DNA from 2 places in the Caproiciproducens lactatisolvens genome. Region 1 is predicted to be linked to the other one. Evidence: riboswitches for the same ligand, from Rfam matches in the RefSeq annotation. Region 1 holds a riboswitch; the other holds the start of a gene.
The links. Region 1 has a riboswitch for fluoride ahead of ACRQV7_RS00325 (fluoride efflux transporter FluC). Riboswitches for the same ligand answer to the same signal wherever they lie in the genome.
Positions count from the first base shown of each region.

Region 2: linked by a shared signal. The riboswitch ahead of ACRQV7_RS11260 (inorganic diphosphatase) and the one ahead of ACRQV7_RS00325 (fluoride efflux transporter FluC) in region 1 are both predicted to bind fluoride.

Region 1 is NZ_CP195750.1:60,360-75,260, reverse strand. It holds gene ACRQV7_RS00345 (UvrD-helicase domain-containing protein) at 1-3,252, shown strand, start outside; gene ACRQV7_RS00340 (MutS-related protein) at 3,267-4,751, opposite strand; gene ACRQV7_RS00335 (MutS-related protein) at 4,756-6,333, opposite strand; gene ACRQV7_RS00330 (redox-sensing transcriptional repressor Rex) at 6,355-6,789, opposite strand; fluoride riboswitch at 6,887-6,957, opposite strand; fluoride riboswitch at 7,089-7,160, shown strand; gene ACRQV7_RS00325 (fluoride efflux transporter FluC) at 7,295-7,684, shown strand; gene crcB (fluoride efflux transporter CrcB) at 7,684-8,040, shown strand; gene ACRQV7_RS00315 (universal stress protein) at 8,097-8,879, shown strand; gene ACRQV7_RS00310 (oleate hydratase) at 8,947-10,722, opposite strand; gene ACRQV7_RS00305 (TetR/AcrR family transcriptional regulator) at 10,848-11,429, opposite strand; gene ACRQV7_RS00300 (lactate racemase domain-containing protein) at 11,554-12,849, opposite strand; gene ACRQV7_RS00295 (ABC transporter ATP-binding protein) at 12,896-13,615, opposite strand; gene ACRQV7_RS00290 (ABC transporter ATP-binding protein) at 13,612-14,403, opposite strand; gene ACRQV7_RS00285 (branched-chain amino acid ABC transporter permease) at 14,407-14,901, opposite strand, start outside.
Region 2 is NZ_CP195750.1:2,293,677-2,308,577, forward strand. It holds gene ACRQV7_RS11220 (ABC transporter permease) at 1-1,048, opposite strand, end outside; gene ACRQV7_RS11225 (ABC transporter ATP-binding protein) at 1,062-1,994, opposite strand; gene ACRQV7_RS11230 (sensor histidine kinase) at 2,195-3,262, shown strand; gene ACRQV7_RS11235 (response regulator) at 3,262-3,882, shown strand; gene ACRQV7_RS11240 (GGDEF domain-containing protein) at 4,087-5,640, opposite strand; gene ileS (isoleucine--tRNA ligase) at 6,251-9,361, shown strand; gene ACRQV7_RS11250 (aspartate/glutamate racemase family protein) at 9,502-10,191, opposite strand; gene ade (adenine deaminase) at 10,243-12,039, opposite strand; gene ACRQV7_RS11260 (inorganic diphosphatase) at 12,181-12,720, opposite strand; fluoride riboswitch at 12,784-12,856, opposite strand; gene ACRQV7_RS11265 (sensor domain-containing diguanylate cyclase) at 12,931-14,901, opposite strand, start outside.

The sequences.
Region 1 (14,901 bases):
GAAATGCTGGAGCTGTGGGCGCGGCGCAAGGGTCTGGACCTGATCGGAACGGGGGACTTCACCCATCCGGCCTGGCGGGAGGAGCTCCGGGAAAAGCTTATCCCGGCCGAGGAGGGTCTCTATACCCTCAAAGACAGCTTTCGCCGGGAGGACGATATCGGGGGAAGCAGCCGGAAGCCCCGCTTCATGATCTCCGGTGAAATCAGCTCCATCTATAAAAAGAACGGAAAGGTCCGGAAGGTACATAATGTAATTCTTCTTCCCAATCTGGAAAGCGCCGAAGCCCTTTCCCACAGGCTTGAGGCCATTGGCAACCTGCACTCCGACGGCAGGCCGATTCTCGGCCTCGACAGCAGGGACCTTCTGGAAATCACGCTGGACGTGTGCCCCGACGCCATCTTTATTCCCGCCCACATCTGGACTCCACATTTTTCCCTGTTCGGCGCCTATTCCGGTTTTGACGAGATCGAGGAATGCTTCGGGGACCTGACGGGGCACATCCACGCGCTCGAAACCGGGCTTTCCTCCGACCCGCCCATGAACTGGCGCGTCTCCGCGCTGGACCGCTTCACGCTGGTTTCCAATTCGGACGCCCATTCGCCGGGGAACCTCGCGCGGGAGGCAAACCTTTTCGACACCGGCCTTTCCTACCCGGATATCTCGCGGGCGCTCCGGAACCGTGACACGAAGGAGTTTTCCGGCACGATCGAGTTTTTCCCCGAGGAAGGAAAGTACCACTATGACGGGCACCGGAACTGCGGGGTGTGTCTGAAACCCGCGGATACCCTGGCCGCGTCGGGCGTCTGCCCCGTGTGCGGCGGCAGGATCACGGTGGGGGTGCTGCATCGGGTGGAATCGCTCGCGGACCGGGAGGAGGGCTATGTTCCCCCCTCGGCCAAGCGTTTTGAAAGCCTGATCCCTCTGCGGGAGGTGATTGCGGCGTCGACCGGCTTCACCGCGGCAAGCAAGAAGGTCGGGGAAAGGTACGGCGGCCTGATCCGCAGCCTTGGCCCGGAGCTTTTTATCCTGCGCGAGGCGCCGCTGGGCGACATTGAGCTTGCGGCAGGCCCGCTGATCGCCGAGGGCATCCGCCGGCTCCGCGGCGGGAAGGTAACCGTTCTGCCCGGATTCGACGGGGAATACGGGAAGATCAAAATCCTGGATCAGCAGGAGATCGGCCTGCTTTCCGGCCAGACCAGTCTTTTCAGGGAAAAGCGGAGCGATCCGTCCGCTGCGGAGAATACGGGAAAGCGAAAAGGCCGGACGGACAACCCCCCGGCGGGATCGGAAGCAGAGAACGCGCCGCCGCGGAAAAAAGAGTCGGGCGCGCTTCCGGCCGCCGCTGAGGACGCTTTCAGCGGATTGAACCGGGAGCAGCGGGAGGCCGTGTCCGCCTCCGACTCCGCCGTCGCGGTGATCGCCGGACCCGGCACCGGCAAAACACGGACGCTCGTGAGCCGGATCGTCCGCCTCGTCCGGGAATGCGGCGTATCCCCCGCACAGATTACCGCCGTCACGTTCACAAACCGGGCGGCGGAGGAAATGCGGTCCCGCCTTGCCGCGTATTTCGGGGACAGGCGGACCGTGAAAAGCATGCACATCGGGACGTTCCACTCCATCTGCCTGCAGATTCTCTCCGGAAGAAAGGGAGCGGCAGCGCCCACCGTCATCGGCGAGCAGGACGCGCTCTCCATTCTCGCGGACCTTTTAAAGGACCTCGGGCTCAAAGCGTCCCCGCGGGATGTTTTCAGGGAGATTTCCCTGATCAAAAGTGGCGCGCGGCTGCCGGAAGAAGCTGAGGAAGTCCCGGAGGGGGTCTATGACCGGTACTGTGAACAGCTTGCTCAGTACGGCGTGCTGGACTATGACGACATCCTCCTGAACACGCTGAACCTGTTCCAAAACGGAAAACTGGGAAACAGGGACGAGAAAAAACTCAGGAACACTTTTTCCTATCTTCTGGTGGATGAATTTCAGGATATCAATCCCGTCCAGTACCGCCTGATACAGGAATGGGGGAAAAACAGTGCGGGAATTTTCGTAATCGGGGACCCGGATCAGTCCATTTACGGATTCCGGGGCTCGGATTCCCGCTGCTTTGACCGGTTCTTCGGAAATTTTTCCGGGGCGCTCCGGGTACGGCTCACGCAGAATTACCGCTCCACCCCCGAAATCATTGGATGCTCCCGGTCCGTTCTGCCGGAAAGAAGCACCGCGGAACCGCCTCTTGAGGCGCAAAGGGGCAGCGGCGCCCGCGTACGTCTTCTGGAGGCGGACGGCGAGCTGCCGGAAGCGATTTTCATTGCCAAAGAGATCAACCGCATGGTCGGCGGCATCGATATGCTCGACGCGCACACTTCTTCCCGCCCAAAAGGGAAAAGACCTGTCTCGGAGCAGACGAGGAGCTTTTCCGACATCGCCGTGCTGTACCGGACCAACCGTCAGGCGGAGCTTTTAGAACAATGCCTCCGGAAAGAGGGCATCCCGTATCTGGTCGCCGGACGGGATGAATTCCTTTCCGACCGTGAGGTGCGCAAAGCGGTCGCCTTTTTCCGCTTTCTGCTCGACCCCGCGGACCTGATCTCCCTTCGGCTGTGCCTGAAGGAATGGGGCGTCTGCCCCGGCGGCCGGACGCAGCGGGTGCTGGAGGACTACGCCGGAACGGACAAAAGCGCCGCGTCCCTTTCGGCGCTTTTGGAAAAGCTCCCCGCTTCCCCGGGAAATCCGCAAACATTCTCCGGGCTGCTCCGCAAATACGGGCCCCTCGTCCGCAGCGGGAAACCGCAGAAGCTGATAGAAGCCTGGATCGGCGATAACGGGCTTCAGGAGGTACGGAGCATGGAGCTGTTTCTCAACATGGCCGTTCTGCACGAAAAAATGCCCTCCCTCCTGCAGAATCTTCTGCTCGGGCGGGAAGGCGACATCGTGCGCAGCGGCGGGAGAAGCTATTCGCCGGACGCGGTTTCGCTCATGACCCTGCACGCGTCCAAGGGGCTTGAATTCCCCGTTGTGTTTGTCAGCGGCGTAAAGGACGGAACGATCCCGCTGAAAAACCGGCGGGGCGACGGTGACCCGGACGAGGAACGCCGGCTCTTTTATGTCGGCATGACAAGGGCGCAGGACGAGCTGGTCCTTCTGACTTCCTCCCCGCGCTCGCCCTTCCTTTCCGGCCTGCCCGCGGACCTTCTTTCAGAGGGGACCGCTTTTGAGCGGAAAAAAGCGCCCGAATTCGAGCAGGTCAGCTTTTTCTGACGGACGGCGGGGCGTTACGCCTCCGGTCCGAATATTTTCCGGTACAGGTCTTCTCCGTAAGCCGTCTGAAGAGGTTCCCCCGGCACGATTTTAAACGTACGTTCTCCGTTTTCAAGCCTTTGTGCGCTGAGGAACTGAACCTTCGGGTACCGCGGGCTGAAAAAGGCGGCCGCGAAGGTATAAAGATGCGTCACGAAAAAGATTTCTATCCCGTTGTCCGTGAGCGCCTTTGTAATCTGGCGGCAGATTTCGGAGCCCTCCCGCTCATTGGTGGCGGCGAACGATTCATTGAACAGAACCAGAGCCCCGGGAGTCAGGCGGTCGGCAATCTCACTCATGCGGGCAAGCTCCTCATCCAGCTTCCCGCTTGTCATCGTGGTATCTTCCTCTTTTTTAAAGTGCGTAAATACGCCGTTCCGTATCGGCGCCCGGTAATTTTGCGCGCCGACGAACATCCCGCACTGCATCATAAGCTGTGCCTGCCCGACGCTTCTGAGAAAGGTGGATTTTCCTCCCTGATTGGCTCCCGTAATGATATAAAGCCGCTGATTTTCCGCATTCAGTTCGTTTCCCGTTACTCCCGAATCCTTTAGCAGGGCAAGGCTGACGTCGTACAGCTCATCGTATTTCCGGCTCTCCGCTTCCAGCGGGAGCAGCTCGGGAATACAGACCGGCATGCCGGCGGCCTGAAGCCTGTCGTATAAATTCAGACAGCCGACGTAAAAGGCAAGCTCCTTTTGAAGGATAACGAAAAAGCTTTCCACGTGCTCCGCCGACTGCGCCAGCACATTGATGCTTTCATTCATCGCACGGGCGCGGCGGTTGCCGAAATCGGAGGCCCCCGCGTCGTCACGGGGCGCGAGCGTAAAGGACGGGGCAAAATGCCAGTGGCGCCAGAAATGCGTTTTCTCTTTGCGCCGCATCACATAATCGATTCCCTGATTGTAATTGCCGAGTCCGGCGCTGATCAGCATCCCTTTTTCATCCTTCAGCTCATTCAGAAGCGAACGAATCTGTAAAAAATAATTGTCGCCGAGCTCCCGCCACAGCATGGAGATGAAATTTTTAAAGCCTTCGGAATGGAAATTCCGCATATCCGCGTCGGTGGCGTTGCGCATTTTCAGCAGCATTTCCGTATATATTTTCAATAAATCGACCGCGCTGGAAAAATTGCCGGATAAATTCTGCCGTGTGGACAGCCACGACCAGGATTTGTGTTTCCGCTCCATTGTCTCAACCGTAATATCATAAAGCTTTCTCACTGTTTCGGGGTTGTTGATGCAGTCCTTCAGGACCTCCTGACGATAGCGGATTTCCCGGTCGGTCCGCAAAGGACAAAACAGGGCCGAGCCGCACGCCTCCCGAATCATGGTGTCGTCCCGCGCCATCGCCGAAAGGATGCGGGAAAACTCAAGATCGGCGATCAGCGTGTCCTTCCCAAAACAGGGTTTCTCCTGCGGATTGAAATCCGTATCCTGATCCATCAAGTGTACTTTCAAAATTTCAGCCTCCCTTACGACTGCCGCAGAGTCCGCCGCGCAGCCTTTCGCAGAGCTGCTCACTGGTCAGCCCGTATTTCCCCGCGATGTGCATCGCATAGGCAAGGCCGTCGGGCGGCCTGCGGGTAATCCGAAAAGTCCTTACCGCCGGGTCGTCCTCCCGGACCGAGCTCATCATGCTGACCGTTTCCTCCCCGTGTGCGGCCAGCTCGTCGATAAAGGTGACGCACACGGCGGGAGCGCCCAGCTTCGCAAGGGCGTCCATCATGCGGCCCCCCAGCAGCAGCGCGTCCGTCAAAGTGGTGGAGGAAAAGATCTCGTTGATGACGATAATGCTCCGGGAGGCAGCGTGCCCGAGAAGCTCGTGAAGACGTTCGAGATCGTCCTGCAGCTTTCCGTTTTGGGTGGACAAATCCTCCTCCCGCCCAAAATGGGTGAAGATATTGTCAAAAAGGAGAACCGCCGCCTCCCTTCCCGGCACGCACAGCCCCAGGCAGGAGAGATAATGGATCTGCCCGAAGGCGCGGGCAAAGGTCGTCTTTCCGCCCTGATTGGGCCCGGTCACGACAATGATCCGCTCCGGTGTATTCAGCTCAAAATCATTCGTCACCGGCTGCCCGGCATCTCCCATGGACGAAGCCAAAGCCAGATCAAAGCCGTCCCTGTCGTAAAGGTGTTCCGCGTTTTCGCACAATTTCGGGTAACAGAACGGGAGCCCTTTCCCGCGATGCGGCCGGATATATTCCAGCCAGGAGAGGTAGAACTGAATTTCACGGGAAAACCGCGCGACAGTCGGGTTGATAAAATCAAGATATTTTAAGCAGAAATGGTCCAGATTCTCAAAAATGTCCTTGTACCAGGAGGCGACCATATTCAGCACGGCCGCCTCCACATGCTGCGCGTACGGTTCTTCGGAAAGCTTGCGGCGGTAATCCGTCCCGTCCCCCTGACGGAATTTGTCGAACAGCCTGAGAATTTCCTTACTGTGATCTTCCTGCCCCTCATATTTCCGGACACGGAGGACCCCGTTTTTGATCAGCATGCAGTATTCCACGGAAGAAAGCTGTTCGCGCAGCCGGCCGATCTGTCCCCGAAGCTCCGTGAACGCCTCCGTGCCCGTATAGGCGGCCAGGTACTTCATAAAGCCGCGCAGTCCGTCCGAGCAAAGCGTCCGGTCCCGCAGCCCGTCTGTCAGCCCGGCAAGCTCCGTACAGTAGCTGTCCGCACAGTCGAGCAGACGTCCCTTGGTCAGATAATGATTTTCATAGCTGTTTTCGGATGTGAGCGATTTTTTGACGGCTTCCATGGATTGGCTGAGGCGATAGATGGATTGTGAAAAATCGGAAAAGAATCCGCGCAGCCCGTCGTCTTCCAGCTCCCGCATGACTTTCTGCCGGTAGATAAGGGTATCGCTGTCGCGAAGCGAAGTGTAGAAGAAGCCTTCGAGCCCATATTCTTTTCTGCCGTTCAGGATCGGCCGGAAGATCTGGTCAAGATAAAGGTCCCTGAAGCAGTCCGGCGCAGCCTCCTTCCTCGGTTTTTTCCACTGCTCCTCAGCCGGAAATAAGATACTGTAAAACACATTGCACACCTCTTCCTGTTTTTAGTGCTTTGACGCATACTCGGCAAGACGCCGGAGCGAACCGGTCATATCCTCGTGATGCACCATTACATGCGGCGGTGCCTTCAGCCGTACCGAGGAATAATTCCAGACCGCGACGATTCCGGCTTTTACCAGCGCGTCGCATACCGGCTGCGCACAGCTTCCGGGCGTCGTGATCACTCCGATTTTCGCGTCCAGCCGGCGGCAGATTTCATTCAGTCTGCCAACAGGGTACACCGGCTTTCCGTACGCGCCTTTTTTGATGATTTTCGGGTCAATGTCAAACCCGGCAAGAATATCAAGGTCGTATGCGGAATAGCCCGCGTAGCTCATCAGCGCCTTTCCCAGCTTTCCGACACCGACGAGGACGACGGCGTCTGTTTTCCTGTCCTGCCGGACGGCCTTCGGACCGGAGGCAGGATTGATTCCTTCCATACCGCACCTTCTTTTGTTTTTTATGATGCGGAAGCCACCGCGCTGCCGCGGCCTTTTCCGGGCGCCACAGCCTGACAACGACAAAAAAGCCGATGGCTTCCAAACAGAAGTCATCAGCTTTCACGCATTTCGGTATTACCGCGGGAGTACTTCATTCCCAAGGCTATTATAGAACATGCTTTTATAAAAATCAATGGGCAATAAAATTCCGTTCAGTGGATGGCGCCTGCCTGCATTTTTCCTTATAAGCCGTACGCAAACGGAGAAAAGGTTGAAAAATCCGTCATAATTTGCTATAATGCAGAAACGGGAATGAAGTTCTCCCTTAGCGCTGCTAAAATTGCTTTTCAGCTGATGACTTCTATGGGAATCATAGGAAGTGGTCAGCTTTTTATTTTCCCCTTCCGCAAAACAGAAAAATTTACAGTTCAGGCCCTGTTTGTAAAAACAGGAATGCAAATAAGGCCTGGTCGCAGCAATGGAAATGCCAAATTGGGGGGTATCTATGAAAAAAAATATCGCTGTCGCGGTCGGAGGGGCGGCCGGAACCATCCTGAGGTGCGCGGTCCATCAGCTTCCTCTGCCCTTTGACGAACTTTACCGTCCCATTCTCACGATTCTGATTAACGTGAGCGGGAGCTTTTTATTAGGCTTTCTGACCATCCTGTTCGCAAAAAAATTCCCGGTGAGCGCCGAAGTGCGCCTGGGTATCACCACGGGCCTGCTGGGAGGATATACCACGTTTTCAACCCTTTGCAAAGAAGCTGTTTTGCTGGGCCTTTCCGGAAATGTCCTTCTTTCGGCGGTTTACGTTTTTGCTTCCGTCCTGCCGGGCCTTGCCGCCGCGTGGCTCGGGATCAGAACCGCAAAGCGGATGGAACGGAGGCGCGCCTGATGGATTTCGTCCTACTGAGCGTCGGCGGCGTCTGCGGCGCAATCGCCCGCTATCAGATCGGAGCCGCCTTTTCAAAAAGAAAAAATCACACCTTTCCCTTCGGTACCTTTTTTATCAACCTGTCGGGCGCATTCCTCCTGGGGATTTTTTGCGGGCTGGGCATCAGCGGAAATTCCTATCTGCTTCTGGGCGACGGCTTTTGCGGCGCCTTTACCACCTTTTCCACCTTTACCGTTGAAAGCGTGCAGCTCATGCAGCACGACGCCGTCAGGGAGTCCCTCCTGTTTATCGTATTGTCGCTGGCAGCCGGACTTCTTTGTTTTTCGATGGGTTACACAACGGGGAAGCTTTTTTAAAACGAGCCGGGGGACGCCGTTTTCCCGGAAATCATTGAGTTTACGGAGGTGTTGTTATGAGAAGGGTTTTACTTCCGATCGACGGAACAGCGCGGAGCCTGCAGGCGGTCGGTCTGATCAAATCGCTCTATACGCCGGAGGATGTGAGCATCGTACTGCTTATGGTCCGGGAAGACACGGAAACGATGTATTCGGAAGAGGAACTGCAAAAATCCAAAGCGCAGCTGAAATCCACCTTGGACGCGGTAGCCGGACAGCTGCCGGGCTATCCCGTGCGTAAGCAGGTCGTTTTCGGGCGGGCCGGCGATCAGATCCTCGAATGTGCAGAGCAGGACGGAATCGATATTATCGTGATGACCAAATCCACAAAGACCGGCCTGTCCCAGAAAATCGGCTCGGTTGCAGCCTATGTCGTAAAATACGCGAAATGCATCGTTATGATCGTGCCGGAAAATATGCCCAGTGAAAAATCGCCGGGGAATGTGCTGAAATGCCGGCATATGGACGATATCGTTACGCTGAGCGGCCAGATGAGCTTCCGGCCCAGTTCCTGCCTGCTTCCGGTGCAGGCGGGCAAATGCGTGTACAGCATCACGGTGCTGGAGGGAAAGCTGCGCCTGAACCACAGCGCCTACGACCCGGACGGCGGCACATGGTCCGCCCCGCTGCAAAACGGCCAGCCGGAGCATTATGACCTGAAAAAAGGAGAGGAAAGAGAAATCCGTCTGGAAGCAGGCATTGCATTCCGTCAGCTCGACCAAATCGAGGTCGTCAACCCGAGTATGACGTCTCTGCTGAAATTTCACTATATCGCACGGTTTGAAAGCCTGGATGAATAACCGGCGGCTTTGGATACATCACGCCCCTGCGGCCGTCGGACCGCAGGGGCGTGATTTCAATCATATCTTAAACCACGTGATGCTCTTTCAGAAGCTTTTCAATGTCGGTGCCTTCGGTTTTTTTCAGAAGCAGCTTCATGGCAAGCCTCTCTTTGAACCCAAGCTCCATATCGGTCATTTTCTTGCCGTCGCGCAGGGATACGGTGGAATTCAGCAGGTCCCGCACATCATACACGCTGCCCCAGACCTCCGGCACGCCGCGGTCGACGTTCAGCAGGGTATACACCGCTTCCATGCCGGTGCGGATGGAATATTCGGTGGTGAAAATGGTGTCGCGCGCGGTCTCGGCGAACTGACCGAGGAAGGCGAAATTGACGGCGCCCTTCGGGACGACCAGAGGGCGGTCCCCTTTTGCCCTGGGCATGAAGAACGCGGTGATGTACGGCATCATGCAGGGAATCGTGTTGGCGCTCTTTTCGGCAAGCGCGGGGATTTCGGCCTCCGGTACTCCCATATGATACAGCCACTCCATGCAGATTTCCTTACCGGTGCATTCCCGCATGCTTTTTTTGACGTAATTGCCGGGCTTGTCGCTGAACAGGCCGTAAATCCAGCCCACAAGCTGCCCCTTCGGCTGGGAGCGGAACTGCGGCTGGCGGTTGAACGTCCAGCTTAAAAGCCAGTTGGAATCCTTTGCCGTGACGATCCCGCCGGTGACCACCTTTCCGGAAAACGGGTCGCGCCTGCAGATTTTCTGAATATACGGCGGAATCTTTCCGTCCAGGGTGGTGACGGTGGCGCTCATCCAGTTGCTCTGTTCCGTATTATGGCAGAATTTGTCCGGATGGCCGAAGGCCGGATCCTGTGCGGCGATCTTCCGCCACATATCCCAGCCGCCGCCCGCTTTGATTTCCGTGTTGAACGGGGCGGGCGCGTTTTGGCCGCCGAGGGAGGAATTCTCCACGCAGCCCCCGTTGGTGATAAAGATCAGATCGTCCTCGGTCAGATCGATATTCTCCGTCTTTCCGTCGTGAAGGACGATCACGCGCTTCGCCGTTTTTCTGTCTTTTTGAATATCGAACTCCACATTGACGACTCTGGTGCCGTAATGGAACTGCACCCCGTTGGATTCCAGGTATTTGATCATGGGCAGGATCATGGACTCGTACTGATTATATTTGGTAAAACGCAGCGCCGTGAAATCGGGAAGGCCGCCCACATGGTGGATAAAGCGTTTGATATACAGCTTCATTTCCAGAGCGGAATGCCAGTTTTCAAAGGCGAACATCGTGCGCCAGTACATCCAGAAATTGGAGTTCAGGACCTCGCTGCTGAAATATTCGTCGATGCGCTTATTGTAAAGCTCTTCGTCGGGAGTGAAGAACAGCTTCATGATCTCCTCCGCGCCCTGATCCGAAAGCCCGAATTTTTTGTCGGTGTGCGCGTCCTCGCCGCGGTTGACCGTTGCGCGCATCAGCGAATAGTTCGGGTCCTTCTTGTTCAGCCAGTAGTACTCGTCGAGCACGCTGATTCCTTCCGTCTCGATGGACGGAATGGAGCGGAACAGGTCCCACATGCACTCGAAATGGTTGTCCATTTCCCGTCCGCCGCGCATGACATAGCCCAGATTCTCATAGAGATATCCGTCGCAGGCGCCGCCCGGGATCGGGTCCTTTTCCAGAATGTGGACACGGCTGCCCTTCATCTGCCCGTCGCGGACAAGGAAACAGGCGGCTGCCAGCGCGGCGAGGCCGGAGCCTACAAGGTACGCGGACTTGTGATCGACGCCTTCCGGCTTAACCGGGCGCGCGAACGCTTCATAATTCCCGCTGGAATAATACATAAAAGTTACCTCCGTTTGTTTTGGTTTCTAAAACTATTGTATCCATTCCGGCGGAGGGTTTCCATAAACAGAAAACGCGCTGTGATGAAAATTTCATCACGGCGCGAAAATTGTAAAAAGTTTGATCATTCCGGGCGTTTTGATAAAGGAATATCCGTGCGGTAGTTGTCCAAAGCAGAGGTGATATTGCCGTGAACCAGCGAGCTGAGCCGGTCGATGATCGTCTGGGGCTCCTCTTTCATGCCGTTTTTGATCCAGTCCAGCATCAGCCCAACGAATCCATATTTGTAGAAATCCGCAATGAACTTTTTATCCTCGTCACGGACGGCCATGCCCTCCGCCTTTTCTTCGACGACGCCGATCAGGAGGTCGTAGGTCAGCCTGTACAGATAGATTTCCACCTGCTCCCGGCTGACGGAATGATAGACATTCATGATGAACGGCTTGTTGGCAAGCACCGCTTCAAAGATCTGCAAAAACCCCTGCTGCCAGGTATCGTATGTCTTTTTCCCCTCCAGAGCCTTGGTCGCGTCCTCTACGCACGACCATTCCACCAGATCGAAAATATCCCTGAAATGGTAATAGAAGGTCATGCGGCTGATGCCGCAGTCCTCCGTAATATCATTAATCGTTATCTTATCCAGCGGCTTTTGGAGCAGCAGGTTTTTCAGGGAAGCTTCCAAAGCCCGTTTGGTTGTCTGGGACATGCGGCGCACCACCTTGTATCTGACAGATCATAAAAATGCGGCGATCTGAATATTCTTTGCTGTTTTAAGGATAGCATACAATAAAAAAAGGCGAAGCGCAAGTTTGGATCACGGGGGCATAGCGTTATATTAAATTGTCATGCTCGTCAAAGCGCATTTCATGAGGTCCCCGGATCAAATGAATATCCTTTCTATCTTTTATTTTATTATATAAGGATTGTGAAATTTCAATTTCGTTCATGGAAAGCGTGTTCTTGATCCGCGCAAGCGTTACATCCTCAAAATCGATTCCGTTGCAGGTGCGGATGGCAAGCAATATCGCCTGCCTGTCGTTGTTCATATACAGGGGGATCCTTCCTCCGTTCAGCGTTGTCGCGGTGATCATATTCGTCCAGGTTGTACCCCAGTCAACGCTCCGAAGGCATTGCCTTGTCGTTACGTCCGCCGAAGCGATCCCGGCTCCGTTATGATGGGATTCTTCGGAAAGGCCCCGGATAAACAGCTTCTGCAAACGGAGAATTTTTGAAAAATCACGGGTTCCGGAATTGTTTCTTCCCACAATGTTGGGATCAAATCCCATTCCGCTTATGTTTTTGCCGATTTCATCAATAATCAGCACATCCAATTCGTCAAACTTGAACTTTGCGATTTTTTCTTTGGCAAGGACAAGCAATTCCCTGTCCTTCTCCATAATCTTTTCTTTTTCCATGACTTCGATCGCGCAAAGATCATCATAGGCGTTCTGAACGATCCCAATGCCGAAGGCAACCGGCATCACCTTTAGAAATTTCCCGGCGGCTTCCGGGATCAGCCCGGCAAATCGGTCCAGGCCCACCCGGTGGAAGGAAGAAGCGCCGATATGCTTGGCAAGGCCGATCGCGATCATTTTTGCCAGCCCGCTCTCGTGCGCGCCGCGAAAATCCGTATGGGGCTTTACCTTGTTCAGCAGGATAATGCCGTCTGATTCGCTGGCGTATTTGTCACAGTACAGCTTTGTACCGTCATCCAATCGCGCATATTCCACAACATCCATGGAGGACAGGACGGGGACCCCCATACTGTCCTCCGTAATGTTGTAGCCGGCCAGCACTTCCTTTTGCCCGTCGGCCGTAGCGCCGCCGTGGCTGCCCATCGCGGGGATAATAAACGGTTTTGCTCCCCATTCTTTCAGAATGTCGCATACGGTACGGACGATCCGGTCAAGATGAGGAATTCCCCGGCTTCCAACCGTCAGGCAGAGTCTTTTATTCCAATACTGTCCTTTGTTTTTCAGATTGTCTTCCATTTGGCGGCGGATATGGGAAGAAATATCCCGGATATTCGCCGGATCATATTTTTGTTCAACGGTGACCATAGAGGGAATCCGGATTTGGTCCATGCCGCGCACGAGGACGTCTGCCGGAGGAAAATCAATATACACAGAAGCTCACCCTTTAATTGAAAAATTCCCTATAACAATTGAATCACTATCCCCCAAGATACGCTTTTTTGATGACGGAGCTTTCGGAGAGCTCTTTGGCGTCGCCCTGATATTTAATATCGCCAATCTCCAAAATGTAGGCTCTTGTGGAGATGCTCAACGCCATATAGGCGTTCTGTTCCACGAGTATGATGGGAATATGCTTTTGCCTGTTGATTTCAATAATGACGTTGAAAATATCGTCAATGATGATCGGGGCGAGTCCCAGGGACGGTTCGTCCAACAACAGCAGCTTCGGAGAAGCCATCAGCGCCCTGCCGATAGCAAGCATCTGCTGTTCCCCTCCGCTCAGCGAGCCCCCCATCTGCGCGGATCTTTGCTTGAGCTTCGGAAAAATTTCATACACTTCTTCGACTTTATTTTTATATTCGGCCGGACTGTATTTTTTGGAATAAGCTCCCATTTGCAAATTTTCAAATATTGTCAGCTCCGGAAAAATCCTTCTTCCTTCCGGTACGTAAACAATCCCTTCGTTGACAATATTATGGGTTTTGAAATTACTGACCGTTTTGCCCATAAATGTAATCTGGCCTTTTGCCAGCTTCACAAGTCCCATAATGGATTTCATCAGCGTCGTCTTACCGGCTCCGTTGGATCCAATGATTGAAACGATTTCTCCCTCGTTGATTGAAACCGTTATACTGTTCAGTGCTTTTACTTTTCCATAGTAAACATCCATGTCTTCGACGCTCAGAACGGCATTCATTGTACCTCATCCACTCCTTGCTTTTTATATTTCTTGCCCAAATACGCCTTGATTACCTCATCGTTATTCTGCACCTCATTTGGCGTTCCCTCCGCGATTTTAACTCCAAAGGACAAGACGGTGATTTTCTGGCAGAAATTCATGACCACATCCATATTGTGCTCTACAAGAAACAATTCCACTCCCTCGTCATATATTTTCTGAAGGAGTTCCATGAGCTGAACCCTTTCCGTCGGATTCAGCCCGGCCGCGGGCTCGTCCAAAAGCAGCAGCTTTGGCTGGCCCATCATGGCCCTTGCCAGCTCGACCATTTTTTGCTGCCCGTAGGGAAGATTGTTTACGTTTTCATCTTTTACATTGTAAAGCGAAATGAAGTTCAGTACTTCCTCCGCCCTTTCCTTTAAAGCGCTTTCTTCTTTCAGGGAGCCCCTGACGTCCACCAGGGAATGAAGCAGGCCCATATGGGTATCCTTGTGCCCGCCGACCATGACGTTCTCCACGACCGAAAGGGATTTGAACAGCTTGATATTTTGAAAAGTTCTGATAACGCCGAGATTCGCAATCTTATTCGTCGTGTTCTTGGTAATATCCTGCCCGTCAAACAATATGGTGCCGGAGTTTGCCTGCAGCACGCCGCTGATCATATTGATCGTGGTCGTTTTTCCGGAGCCGTTTGGCCCGATCAACGCATGGATCTTCCTTTTTTCCATCTGCATGGTGAAATCATTTACGGCGGTCAACCCGCCGAATTTTTTTGTCAGGCTGCTGATTTCTAAGATTTCGGGCATCCTTTATTCCTCCTTCCTGGTCCGCGCGGAACCGAACCGGCCGGCGAATTTCTTAAAGACAGAGACAAGGCCGTTCGGAAGCAAAACGGAGAATATCAAAATGATAGCGCTGAAGGTGATCCAGTAGTAATCCTTGAGGAATCTCAGAAGCTCCGGAAGCATGGTTACAATAAACGCCCCGATGATATTGCCCGGAACGGAACCGATCCCTCCGATCATCAGCATCATGAGATAGGTAACGGACGAATTCAGAGTAAAGTCCGAAGGGCTGATATAACCCATAAGCTGCGCGTACAGGGCGCCGCCGATGCAGCCGTAAACGCTGCAGAGGGTAAAGGCTAAAATTTTTATTTTGGAAATCTCGATGCCGCAGGCTTCCACGGCAACGTCGTTGTCCTTGATCGCCTTGATCGCCCGTCCCCATTTTGAATGAATGATTTTATAGGTGACCGCCAAAATAATGATTACGCAGACGAGGATAAAATAATAGAAATCCAT
Region 2 (14,901 bases), 960 kb from region 1:
CGTACCGGGTCATGACGTCGTAATAGTACAGGGAGTAAAAGGCGTCTGTAAGCAGGTTCACCGGATTCAGGTAAGAGAGAACCGGCGCGTTCTGCGCGACGATATACTTCATATCCTCGAACATCATTCCCGCCAGAAACGAACCGGCCATGCTGACCGCCAGCAGAACCGCTACCTTGATTCCCTCCCCCTTTTTTACCAGCGCACTGACAAAGGCGCCGAAGGAAACGCCCAGCACACTGCCGGCGAAGGTCGTCAGAAGGACAAAAAGGCTTTTAGGCCCAAAGTCGATTTTCAGCCCGAAATACAGATAGGCGAGAAGCACCAGCATCTCCGAGAAATGGAGCAGGATTGCCGCGCACACATTGTAAAGAAAGATTTTCAGCTTATGGACCGGGGCCACGTTGACGCGTGCCGCCCGCTGCGAAAGATCGGCCTGAACGTCCGCTACTTCCTTCAGCCCCAGGAAGCCGCCGTACAGGCAGCTCATGGCGATCAGGGAGTAAAAATAATTGAGCACATTGTTCGGCTCCGCGCTGCTGCCGGAAACCTCCCGGGTGTATTCTCCGCGGGCGGAAACGGCGTCGATCAACCCGTCTTTAATGGAAGCGGGGTTCTCCCTGACAATCGAGGCCACCGCGGAGGACGTCTGGCTGTAGCTGTTCAGGAAAGCCCGGACAATGTTCTGGCTGAGGCCCGATTCCCGGACCGTCATCCCGATCTCCGTACCCACCGTAACGTACGCCTTGATTTTCCCGTCGTCAAGCAGCCTTTCCGCCTTTTCCCCGTCGGTTTTTGTCAGGTTGAAAATCCGGTCTTCCCCTTGGGAGACTTCCTCCAGCACCGACTGAAAATCCTTGCTCTGCCGGTACCGGTCGTTGTCCACCACGGCGATATCGATGGGATGAAAGGCTTCCGTATTGTTCAGATTGGACAAAGCCATATTGAAGAAGGTGGCAAGCAGCAGCGGGAAAAGCAGGGTCCAGAACATCATCTGCCTGTCGCGGATCAGGCATTTCAGCCTTGCCGTGAAAAGATGCTGAAACATTTTTCTCCCTCCCCTAATCCCTGAGCTGTTTTCCGGTGATTTCCAGAAACACGTCGTTGAGGGTGGGCAGCTCGGAATAAATCTTTCCGAAGGTGATCTCATTCTTTTTCAGAAAATCCAGTACGGCTTCCAGGTTGTTCTGCCCTTTCCCGGACTTTACGACCAGCAGATGGTCGCGGTACTCGGCGGAAACGATATTCGGGAGTTTTTTCAGGGCCGCCAGATGTTCCTCGCGGAGAGAGAAGGTCTCGACCGTGATTTTCTCCCCGAGCGTGATCATGGCCTTCAGTTCTTCCTTGGTGCCGTCGGCGATCATCCTGCCCTTATCTAAAATCATGATCCTGGTACAGATCTGTTCCACTTCCTCCATATAATGGGAAGTATAGACAATGGTGGCGCCTTCCCGGTTCAGCCGCACAATGCCCTCCAGAATATTGTTCCGGCTCTGGGGATCGACCGCCACCGTCGGTTCGTCCAGAATGATCAGCTTCGGCCGGTGCGCGATTCCGCAGGCGATGTTCAGCCGGCGAAGCAGGCCGCCGCTCAGCTTTTTGGGATAAAACTTCCGAAAATCGTTCAGCCCTACAAAATCGATGGCGTCTTCCACCAGCTTTTTTCTTTTTGCTTTGTCCGGGACATACAGCCCGCAGAAATAATCGATGTTTTCGTACACCGTCAGTTCCTCGAACACGGCGACATTCTGCATGATGATTCCGATGTCCCGTTTGATGTCGTAAGCGTCCGGAGCCATGGGCCGGTCAAAAATTTCAATTTCGCCCTTGTCGTATTTTAAAAGGGATAAAATACAGTTGATGGCCGTCGTCTTTCCGGAGCCGTTCGGCCCGAGCAGCCCGAATATTTCCCCTTCCTTTACTTTTAGCGAAAGATGATCCAGCGCGACCAGATCGCCGTATCTCTTCACCAGATTGTTCACCCTGATAATCATAAGCGGAACCTCCTTGTTTTCATGCTCCTATTTTAGCGCATAATAACGGGGATGATCAGTGCCGCCTGTCAGTGTTTGCCGTGACAGATGTCATGTTCTTCCGTGATCCCCGTAAATTGCGATTGTGAACCGGAAAGAAAGATGTTACTATAAAAGAAACGACGGGCCGTCCGAATGGAAGATAGGAGGAGTTGGCCGTAATGATTCTCATCGATAAAATCATCCTTCTGATCTGCTGCTTTGTCCTTTACCTGTGCGAGCCCGGTTTCGGCGCAAGCGTGGTGCCGGTGCTGACCGCCGTTGTTTTCACGTGCTTCCTGAGCTATTTTGAAAAACCGGTTCTTCGGGCCGTGCTGACCGGCGGATTCATTGCGGCAAGCGTATTTCTTCCCGGACTGACCGTATTTCTTCCGCTGATCTGCTACGACCTGCTGTTCGAAAGATTCCAGTTTCTCTGTCTGGCCGCGCTGATCCCGCTCGTTTTTCTCTGGCAGGGCGCGGGCACTGCCGTCAGTGCGGCAACGGCCATTCTCTTTCTGCTCTGTGTATTGCTGAAATACCGTACCGCCCGGCTGGAAAAGCTGAGATCGGATTACAACGATCTGCGCGACACCACAAAGGAAATGACGCTCCTGCTGAACCAGCAGAACAGCGACCTGCTGGAAAAGCAGGATTATGAAGTCAGCATCGCCACCCTGAACGAGCGCAACCGCATCGCGCGGGAAATTCACGATAATGTGGGGCATCTGCTGTCCAGCTCGCTGCTGCAGATCGGCGCGCTGCTCGCCGTCAACAAGGATGAAAAGGCGAAGGAAAACCTGCTGGCGGTAAAAGACACCCTGACGCGGGCCATGGAAAGCATCCGCTCCAGCGTACACAACCTGTACGACGAATCCATCGACCTGTACGGACAGATGGAAGAACTGGCGCGTAACTTCACTTTCTGCGAGCTGAGCCTGGACTACGACATTCACAGCAACCCGGACATCCGGCTGAAATACGCGTTCCTTTCCATTGTAAAGGAGGCGCTGGCAAACATCATCCGGCACTCCGACGCAAGCCGGGCGAGCATCACCTGCCGGGAACATCCCGCGCTTTATCAGCTGATTATAGAAGACAACGGGACCGTGAAAAATTACGACGCGGGAAGCGGGATCGGCCTGAAAAACATCACCGACCGGGTGGACGCTTTTCACGGAAACATCAATATTATGACCGATCACGGCTTTAAAATTTTTATCACTATCCCGAAGGAGGCGGCAAATTGATAAGAGTACTGATTGTGGACGACGACAGGCTCGTTTCAAGTTCGCTCAAAACCATTCTCGAAGCGGACGGCGATATCGAGGTGGTGGGAACGGGCGCCAGCGGCAGTCAGGCGATCGCGCTGTTCGGCGAGTGCAGGCCGGACATCCTGCTGATGGATATCCGCATGGACGGCATGACCGGCATTGAGGTAGCCGAAATTCTGCTGAAACGGGACCCCGGCGCGAAAATCCTGTTTTTGACCACCTTCTCCGACGATGATTACATCATCAAGGCGCTGCGGATCGGCGCGAAGGGCTATCTTTTAAAACAGAATTTTGAAAGCATCGTGCCTTCCATCAAGACGGTCGCGATCGGGCAGCGGGTGTTCGGGGATGAAATCATCACCAGAATCCCCGCCATGCTCAGCGGCGGCCCGAAGGACGATTTCAAAGAACTCGGCCTGAGTGAAAAAGAAACGGAAATCATCACACAGGTCGCAAACGGCCTGTCCAATAAAGAAATCGCGGAAACCCTGTTTTTGAGCGAGGGAACCGTGCGCAATTACATCAGCGTCATCCTCGAAAAACTTGGGCTCCGCGACAGAACGCAGCTTGCCATTTTCTATTATAAGCATTCCTGACTTTCCGTTTTCTCCGCTTTACTCCAGGCAGCAGGAGCTTCCGTTCTGCTGCTTGCTTTTCTTTTTTATTTTCGCCAGTTCCTCCGTCAGCTCCTGCATCGTGCCGAAGCGGCGGGTGCGGTTGCTTACCCCCGCGACGGACAGGGAAATCAGCGGAAATTTTTCCGGCTCCCCCCGCCTGTTTTCCGCGAGGATATATCCGTTTTAGATATCCCTCGGATTATAGTACTGCAGCACGTTTTTATCAAAATCTTTGATGATTTTGGCACACAGGCCGCCGCAGCTGAAACCGCTCAGCACCGCCACGAAATCGTCTCCGCCCACATGGCCGGCAAACTGCTTTTCCGGCACATGGGATACGATCGTTTTCGCAAGCAGCTTGATGATCCTGTCCCCGTTTTCAAAGCCGTAAACGTCGTTATAGGCCTTGAAATTATCGATATCGAAATAGATGACGCTGTAGGGCGTATCTCTTTCGACACAGGCCCGGATTTTCTGCTCGATCACCAGATTCCCGGGCAGGCCGGTCAGGGGATTCTGATATTTCGCGTTCGCCACTTCGATTTCCGTGGTTTTTTCCAGAAGGTCCTTGATGGTGACGGTCCCCAGATATTTTTCATCCATGGTCACGACGATAAAGTCATACAGCTTTTCCGGAGGGCGGGACATGGCGATGTGCGAAACGTCGCTGATCGGGGTGTCGTGGGCCACCGCTAAAAACTGCCGGTCCATCAGGCAGGAAACCGGCCTTTTCTGGTTCAGGCTGAACCCGTACCGCCCGCTGAGCTTGAGCACCAGATTGGCCTTTGTCACCACGCCCAGCACCGTGCCGTCTTCCACCACGCACATTCCGAAGGACGACGGGTCCTTTTTGAGCTCCTCGAAAACATCCTCCACCTTTGCTTCCGGGGAAATCGTTTTGGTCTGTGTGCAGATATTCTGGATATAGATATTGCTGGCCTGACTGCCCAGAACATGGTTTTTCCGTCGGTTGGCCTCGATGATGAAGCCAAGGACGTCGGGCGCGGGCTCCTTCATCTGCTCGTCCGGCCGCTGCAGATAGTATCCCTGTGCGTACTGCACGCCCAGATCGATCAGGGTGGCGAGTTCCTCCTGGGTTTCCACCCCCTCCGCGACGAGGCTGATATTGGCCACGTGAGAAAGCTCCGTCATGCTTTTTACAAGGGCAAACTTAATGCTGTCCTTGTCGATATTGCGGATGAGGTTCATATCCAGCTTGATGTAGTGCGGGTTGATGTCGCTGATCAGGTTCAGCCCGGAATACCCGGCGCCCGCGTCATCGATGGCGATTTTGTAGTTCTGGTCCTTATAATGGGAAACGGCCCCGTGAAAGGCATCCATATCGGAGGCCGCGTTCCGCTCCGTGATTTCAAAAATGATATCCTCCGGCACCGCGCCGTAATTTTTCAGATATTCCTTGGTAAAGCCCTGCCTGAATTTCGCGTCGTGCATCACATCGGGATTTACATTGAGAAAAAGCTTCTTTTTCAGCGTGATCCCCGTCTTCAGATAGGCTGTCTGGAGCGCCGTGGACCGGCAGAGAAGCTCCAGGTCCCAGAGGCGGCTGCTTTCCCCGGCGATCCGAAACAGTTCCTCGGGATTTGCGATGGCGCTCTCACAGGTAACTCTGCTCAACGCCTCATATCCGATAACGGAACCGTCGCGCAGGGATACGATGGGCTGAAAAACAGTCTTTATATATTTCCCGTCGATAATTTTATCCAGTTCCGATTTCATTTTCTCATCCATACTCTTTTCTGGCTACCTCCAAAACAGATTGTTGATCCATGATGGTACCGTCTGCCGCCGAAAAAAAACGGCGGCCTGTTTCTTTGGAACATCATGCCTGCCATCTATACAATATCGCCTGAACCCGCGCTGTTTCATTAGGATTCGATTAAAAACTGTTAAATTTTTCAAAAATTTCATCAGTCCCAATTCTAACAGGAAACGGGCATAAAATCAAACATTGGGAGCAAAATATAACCAACATTTAACAATTCCCCGGTGGATTCCGCGCGGCGGATTCCATAAAAGGGGATGTTTGACTTTTTTTGATTCCTGTGCTATGATTAATTCCTGAAAATATGACAAAAACGTTGAAAGAGACAGTAGGATTCAGACAAAAAGCAAAGCGAGCCGGTGACAGTGAGAGTCCGGCCTGAGTCGTTTACTTCCGAACATCACTCTCGAGTTCCGGGCTGAAAGAGTTCTTCGACTAAGCTTTGGCGGTTTTCCCCCGTTACCGGGAGCACATATGACAGTATGCTGCAATAGGTGGTATAACGAAGCGAAGCCTTCGTCCTGTTCTCAGGGCGGAGGTTTTTTATTTTGGGAGGTTTCAGCAATGTACGACAAGGTTCCTGCAAATTTAAACTTTGTAGAACGCGAAAAGAAGATCGAAAAGTTCTGGGAAGAAAACAAAATCTTCGAAAAGAGCATCGACAGCCGCAAAAACGGAAAAACCTATATGTTTTACGACGGCCCGCCGACCGCGAACGGCAAGCCCCACATCGGTCATGTCCTGACAAGGGTCATCAAGGATATGATTCCCCGCTACCGGACGATGAAGGGCTATCAGGTCCCCCGGAAGGCCGGCTGGGACACGCACGGGCTTCCCGTGGAGCTGGAGGTGGAAAAACTCCTTCATCTGGACGGCAAGGAGCAGATCGAGCAGTACGGGCTGGAACCCTTCATCAAGCAATGCCGCGAAAGCGTGTGGAAATACAAGGGGATGTGGGAGGACTTCTCCCGGACCGTCGGCTTCTGGGCGGACATGGAGCACCCTTACGTGACCTATGAAAACGATTATATTGAGTCCGAATGGTGGGCGTTAAAGCAGATCTGGGAAAAGGGCCTTCTGTACAAGGGCTTTAAGATCGTCCCCTACTGCCCGCGGTGCGGGACCCCCCTTTCCAGCCACGAGGTGGCCCAGGGGTACAAGGACGTCAAGGAAAAATCCGCGATCGCGAAATTCCGGGTAAAGGGCGAGGACGCCTTTATTCTGGCGTGGACAACCACCCCCTGGACGCTGCCGTCCAACGTGGCTTTGTGCGTGAATCCCGACGAAAGCTATGTGAAGGTGAAAACGGCGGACGCCGTCTATTACCTGGCGGAGGCCCTTGCCCCCAAGGTGCTGGGGGAAGAATACACCGTACTGGAAAAGTATGTCGGAAAAGACCTGGAATATAAGGAATACGAGCCGCTCTTTGACTTTGTAAAACCGGACAAAAAGTGCTGGTACGTCACCTGCGACCGCTACGTTACGCTGACGGACGGCACCGGTGTGGTTCATATCGCGCCCGCCTTCGGCGAGGATGACGCGAATGTCGGCCGCAAATACGGCCTGCCCTTCGTGCAGCTGGTAGACGGGAAAGGCGAGATGACCAAAGAGACCCTCTGGCCGGGCATGTTCTGCAAGGACGCCGACAAGGAAATCCTGAAAAACCTGAACCAGCGCGGGCTTCTGTTCTCCGCGCCCGCCTTTGAGCACAGCTATCCGTTCTGCTGGCGCTGCGACACCCCGCTGATCTATTACGCCAAGGATTCCTGGTTCATTAAAATGACTGCGGTCAAGGACGATCTGATCCGCAACAACAATACCATCCACTGGATTCCGGAAAGCATCGGCAAGGGCCGCTTCGGCGACTGGCTGGAAAACGTGCAGGACTGGAGCATCAGCCGCAACCGCTACTGGGGCACCCCGCTGAATATCTGGGAATGCGAGTGCGGGCACAAGCACTCCGTCGGCAGCATTGAGGAGCTGAAAGCCATGTCCCCCAACTGCCCGGAGGATATTGAGCTGCACCGGCCGTACATCGACGCGGTGACCATTACCTGCCCGAAATGCGGCAAACAGATGAAACGCGTGCCGGAAGTGATCGACTGCTGGTTCGACTCCGGTTCCATGCCGTTCGCTCAGCATCACTATCCGTTTGAAAATCAGGAGCTTTTCCATCAGCAGTTCCCCGCCGACTTCATTTCCGAGGCGGTGGATCAGACAAGAGGATGGTTCTATTCCCTTCTTGCGATTTCCACCCTGATTTTCAACAAGGCCCCGTATAAAAACGTCATCGTCCTCGGCCATGTACAGGACGAGAACGGGCAGAAGATGTCCAAATCCAAGGGCAACGCGGTCGACCCGTTCGAGGCGCTGGAGACCTACGGCGCGGACGCGATCCGCTGGTACTTCTACAGCAACTCCGCCCCCTGGCTCCCGAACCGTTTCCATGGCAAGGCCGTGACGGAAGGCCAGCGCAAATTCATGGGCACGCTGTGGAACACCTATGCTTTCTTCGTACTGTACGCGAACATCGACGAGTTCGACGCCACCAAATACACGCTGGACCGCGGCAGCCTGACCGTCATGGACAAATGGCTGCTGTCCCGCCTGAACACCTCTGTAAAAGCCATCGACGGCCATCTGGAGAACTACCGGATTCCGGAGGCGGCGCGTGCGCTTCAGGATTTTGTCGATGAAATGAGCAACTGGTACGTCAGAAGAAGCCGAGAGCGCTTCTGGGTCAAAGGGATGCCGCAGGACAAGATCAACGCCTACATGACGCTGTACACCGCGCTCGTCACCATAGCGAAAACGGCGTCTCCCATGATTCCGTTTATGGCGGAGGATATTTACCGCAATCTGGTCTGCAAGATCGACCCCTCCGCGCCGGAAAGCGTCCATCTCTGCGATTTTCCGAGCGTCGACGAATCCCTGACTGACAAAGAGCTGGAAGAAAACATGGAGCTGGTGCTCGACATCGTCGTGCTGGGCCGAGCGGCGAGAAATACTGCCAACATCAAGAACCGCCAGCCGATCGCGAAAATGTATGTCCGTTCGGAAAAGCCGCTGAGCGAGTTCTACCGGACCATCATCCGCGACGAGCTGAACAGCAAGGAAATCCTGTTTACCGAGGATGTCTCGGACTTCACCTCCTACCATTTCAAGCCGCAGCTTAGAATTCTGGGGCAGAAATACGGCAGGAAGATCGGCGAAATCCGCACCGCGCTCGCCGGACTCAACGGAAGCGCGGCGAAGAAGGAGCTCGACGCCAACGGCGCCCTGACCCTCGCCCTTTCGGACGGGGAGATCTCCCTGACCCCTGAGGAACTGCTGATTGAAACCGCTCAGGCGGAAAATTACGTTTCCATGGCGGACAACGGGATCACGGTGGTCATTGACACCCATTTGACGGAAAACCTGATCGAAGAGGGATTCGTCCGCGAAATCATCAGCAAGATCCAGACCATGCGCAAGGACGCGGGCTTTGACGTGACCGACCATATCGTCGTCTATGAAAAGGGAAACGACCGGATCGCGAAAATCATCTCCGACAATCTCGCCTCCATTCAGAACGACGTGCTGGCCGAAGAAGTCAGGCTGAACGAAATGGCGGGCTTCGCCAAGGAATGGGACCTGAACGGCGAAACCGTCGAGCTGGGAGTTCAGAAAATCTGATTTTCGAGCGCACAATTCCGTGAAAAGAGCCTCTCCGGAAAAATCCATGGTTACGCTGTACGTTAAATAAAACAACAGGAAGAAGCCGGAAAAGCGTTTTAACGCTTTTCCGGCTTCTTCTTTTACTGATCTTTTCTCATTCAGGACAGCGCGTACAGGGCCGCGCGTTTCGCGTGGATTTCGGTCGTATCGAACAGCGGCACGGACGTGTCCTTCTGCTGAACCAGCATCCCGATTTCCGTACAGCCGAGAATCACGCCCTGCGCACCCCGTTCCGCCATTTTCCCGATGATTTTCAGGAACGCCGCTTTCGATTCATTGGAAACGATGCCGAGGCAGAGCTCGTGAAAAATAATATGATTAATGAGTTTCCTGTCTTCTTCATCCGGTACAAGGACTTCCAGATTCTTTTCCGCCAGCTTTTCCTTGTAAAAATCCTGCTCCATGGTGTAAACCGTCCCGAGCAGAGCGACTCTTTTAATTTGATTCTGCAAGAGCTCCGCCGCGGTCACCTCGGCAATGTGAAGCACCGGGATGGAGACGGCGCTTTGAATCTGTCCGGCGACCTTATGCATGGTATTGGTACAAATCACAAGGAAATCGGCGCCCCCTTTTTCCAGGCTCCGCGCGGCGGAAGACAGGATTCCCGCGCATTTTTCCCAGTCGCCCTCCTCCTGGCACTTTTCTATTTCATGGAAGTCCACACTGTAAAGCAGGCATTGCGCGGAGTGGAACCCTCCCAGCTTCTGCTGAACCGTGCGGTTGATGATCTGATAGTAACCGACGGTGCTTTCCCAGCTCATTCCTCCGATCAGGCCGATTGTTTTCATATTGATTCACTCTCCCGATATTCTATTTACCTGCTCTATTTTTATAAAACTCTATTCTTCCACAAAGAGCGGAGTAAACCGGAATTCCGTACAGTCCACCAGCCCCCTGTCGGTCAGGCGCAGTTCGGGCAGGCAGGCAAGCGGAATCAGCGCCATGGTCATAAAGGGAGAAACCATGCTGCACCCGATCTTTTCCCACGCCTCGCTCAGCTTTCCGACGATTTCAGCCATTTCCTCCACCGGCTTGTCGTTCATCAGGCCGGCGATCGGGAGCGGAACCGTCCCCAGAACCCTGCCGTTCTGTACGGCGGTCATTCCCCCGCCGCACGCGATCAGCGTATTGGCGGCCAGCGCCATGTCCTCGTCGTTGGTGCCGATCACCAGCAGGTTGTGCGCGTCATGCGCCACGGTGGAAGCCATGGCCCCGCACCGGATACCAAACCCTTTGACAAAGCCGAAGCCGGCCTTTCCCGTTTCATGGTGCCGCTCAAAGACCGCCGTTTTCAGGACATCCTGTTCGACGTCGGAACCGACCCGCCCGTTTTCCACCCTGAGCGAAACATGCCGTTCGTAGGAGCCGACCCTGGCGGGGATCACTTCAATGACGCGGGCGGTCACACGGTCGCCCTTCGCGGGAATGGCAAAGGACTCCGGTGTAATGGGATTTTTGATATGCATGGATTCCGTCGCCCACTTCGGGTAATGATAGGGCGGGAGCTTTTCGGTAAGCTTTCCGTTTTCCGCCGCAACGGCGCCGTTGATCAGCACCCGCGTAACGTCCAGCCTGTCCAGACTGCCGATAAAAACGATATCCGCGCATTTCCCCGGCGTAATGGACCCCAGCTCATGGTCCATCTGAAAGCACTGGGCGCAGTTGATGGTGACCATCTGAATGGCAGTCATGACGTCGATTCCCTCTTCCACCGCGCGGCGGACGATGTGGTCCAGATGCCCCTGATTCAGCAGGGTGTACGGGTGCGTATCATCGGAAATCAGCACTCCGAACCGGGTGTCGATTTTATTTTCCGTAATGCTTTTCGCCACCTCATGAAGGTCGCGCCACGCCGAACCTTCCCGCAGCATGGCGTACATGCCGAACCGCATCTTTGCAAGGGCGTCCTGCGCACGGGTGGACTCGTGGCAGCAGCGCACGCCGGAGGCAATGTAGGCGTTCAGCCCACGCCCCGTCTCCGGCATGGAGTAATGACCGGTCACGATCTTGCCCACCCTGAGCGTCTCGGCGACCTCGCCGTGCATCTGCGGGTCCGAGTTTAGCACGCCCGGAAAATTCATCAGTTCCCCAAGGCCCACCACGCTGTCCCACCGCATGGTCTCGGCGATCTCCGCCGGACCGATGGAGGAGCCGGTATCTTCAAAGCCGGGAACGGCGGGAACACAGGCCGGTGTGGTGACCATCGTTTTCAGCGGAGTCCTTTTGGAGTCCTCGATCATGCAGGAAACCCCGTCCAGCCCGAGGACATTGCAGATTTCATGCGGGTCCATATAGATTCCCACCGTGCCGTGAAGAATGACCGCCCGCGCGTATTCCCCCACGCTCATCATGGAGGATTCCACATGCATATGCCCGTCTAAAAATCCGGGGGCGATATACTGACCGGCTGCGTCCAGGACGGTTGTGCCTTCTCCGATACAGTGCTTCGCGTCTCCGACAAGGGCAATCCTGCCGCAGGAAATGGCCACATCGGTATCCGGCAGGATCTCCCCGGTACAGACATTCACCAGCCTGGCGTTGATAATCACGGTTTCCGCCGGAACGGCGCCCTGCGCGACCGCGGCAAGCGTCCTGCCGGATTCCCACAGCGGAGAAGTACAAAACTTGTTAATCATCACAGCACCCCTTTACATGTTTTTCATTCTATATTAAACGTCATCAAAATGCCTGTCAAGCATCTTTTACTGCCGTAAAATAAAAAAGACGCCCCGCAGCGGTCAAAAACCGCCGGAGCGTCCGTTCTTTACAGGGGGAAATCAGGCGTTGGTCCCGCCGAATTTTTCAGTGTAAGCGTCGATGCTTTCCTGTATAATCCGTTTTGCGTCCTGCACGCTGCGGATGTAATCCACCGCGGTGGCTTTGCCCTCCAGTTCCTTATACACCGCAAAAAAGTGAATCATTTCGTCAAAAATATGCGAGGGCAGCTCGTCGATGTTCCGGTATTCGTTGAAGGTCGGGTCGCCGAACGGAATCGCGATGATCTTGTCGTCCACAAAACCCCCGTCCTCCATGGAGATCACCCCGATGGGGTAACAGCGCACCAGAGAGAGCGGCTGAATGTCCTCGGAACAGAGCACCAGCACGTCCAGCGGATCGTGATCCGCCGCATAGGTACGCGGAATAAAGCCGTAATTCGCCGGATAATGCGCGGAAGTGTACAGGATACGGTCCATGGAAAGAAAGCCGGATTCCTTATCCAGCTCATATTTTGTCTTGCAGCCCTTGGGAATTTCAATCACCGCGAAAAAGCTGTCCGCATGAATTCTGTCCTGAGAAATCTCGTGCCAAATATTCAAAAAAGTCCCTCCTGCATCTTAAATTTTCTGATTTGCAAATAAAAAAGCCGACAACCCGCTGTGTATATCACAGAAGTCATCAGCATAAAAGCAATTTTAGCGTTCGCTACGGGAGAACTTCATTCCCAGTTTTTATTATAGCACAATAGAAAACATTCTGTCAATAAACAGGAAAATAAGAGAACCGGCAGAAGCCCCGCAGACGGATTCTCATTCCTGCTCAAACCACCGGACACAGTCGCGCCCCTCTTTTTTGGCCAGATACATCGCCTTGTCCGCGTGATTGATCAGGTCGTACAGGTTCACCTGCTCCCTTTTTCCCCTTGCGACGCCGATACTGACGGTCACATGAATATGGTCGTTACCCTCACAGGAATAGCTGCAGCTTCTTACTTCCCTGTTCAGCTTTTCCGCCAGCAGGCCGACGTCCTCCTTTTCCATGTCCTTGAGGAAAATGAGGAATTCCTCGCCGCCGTACCGCCCGACCACCGCGCTGACCGGGATACACCGTTTGCAGATATTCGCAACGTTTTTAATGATTTTATCCCCGAACAGATGGCCGTATGTATCGTTGACGGCCTTGAAAAAATCGATGTCAAGCATCATTGCGTAAAAATCGCAGCCGGCTTCCCTGGCCGAAATATATTCCATAATGCCGAGCTTCATCAGCTGCCTGCGGTTGTAAATACCGCTCAGCTCGTCATACAGGGCAAGTTCTTTGATTTTTTCATAGGATTTTGCGTTCTGAAACGCTAAAATCGACTGCTCCGTATAGATATCCACCAGTTCCAGGTCTCCGGCAGAAATCTCCCTGCTTTTGCTGACAATCATTTTTATGACGCAGAACAGCTTGTGATTATAGTAAAGAGACTTCACGATCAGGCTTTTTCCGTCTTTGCCCCGGGTGTAAAGATCGTGCACGCGAACCTTTTCGCCGCCGTTTCGGTTCTCGGACTGATTTTGATCCCTGAGGACGATTCTCCCGGAATACCTGCGGCAGACCACTTTTTCGTGATTCAGTTTGGTCACAATGTAACCCAGGCTCTCATTCACCCGCAAAACCATGACGGCGCTTTCAAATTCGATAATCTGATACAGATTTTCCAGAATGCTGACCAGAAGGCCCTCGATTTCCAAAGCGGAAACCATCGCTCTCAGACCGTTGTTCAGTTTTTCCGTAATACTCCTTTGCTTCATTTCGTATTCCAGCTTCAGATTTTTGATTCCGACCTCATTGGCCAGCTTTTCGTTCAGCAGATCGCTTTCCCTGAATCTTCCTACCTGCAGGAAGATCTGGATGAACGTGACGACGAGCATTGCGATCGGAGTATAGTAAAGGTTCATTTCGATCAGCCCGTTATTTTTCAGGATATCCACAATGGACAGGAAAAACAGGAGCAGGACGCTTAAAAGGTTGATTCCGGCGTTTTCGTATTTTTTTCTCATTGCGCGCATCAGCGTCACAAGGCAGTTGGCAACGGTGACGGGAATCATCGCTTCCAGCAGAACAACGGGATACAGCATATACCGGGCCGGAAGAAAAACGCCCACAAAAACAATGGCGGACACCGCTGCTCCGCTGACACGCATAAACCTTCTGCTCGACAGTTCTTTATACTGATAGTAAAAGAACAGGCACAGCAGCTGGATCACCACGAAATTGACCAGGTACAGTTTGGTGTTGAATTCAAAATTGATGCCGGGGAAAATCTTATTGAAATAGCACTCGCCGTAAAGCAGCGGACGCAGGGAGATGGCCGCTGCAAAAAGCGCCAGACAGATATGGGCCTTGTCGTGAGAACGCACAAAATACAGCAGAAAGAAAAATACCGCCATTACAAACAGGGATGAAAAGAGAAAGGTGTCCATAAACAAGCCCTGATCGCCCAGCCGCTGGATCTGCTGCTGGGTTCCCACCACAACGGGAATCGTCAGGCCCGAACGGAAATAATCGAAGTTGGAAACCTCTATCAGAATTTCCGTGTCTTCCCGCTGTGTCTGAAAGAAAACCGACTGCGTCGTCCACTCCGGTCTGGATTCCGACGCGTTTTTCCCGACCCGGCCGCTTTCGAAGCGTATGTTTCCATCGATCCACAGCCGGTAGGAAGAACCGATCTGGGGAATTTTCAACCCAAGACAAAGGCCTTTCTGTGCTTTCAGCACCACCCGGTAGACGGTGTA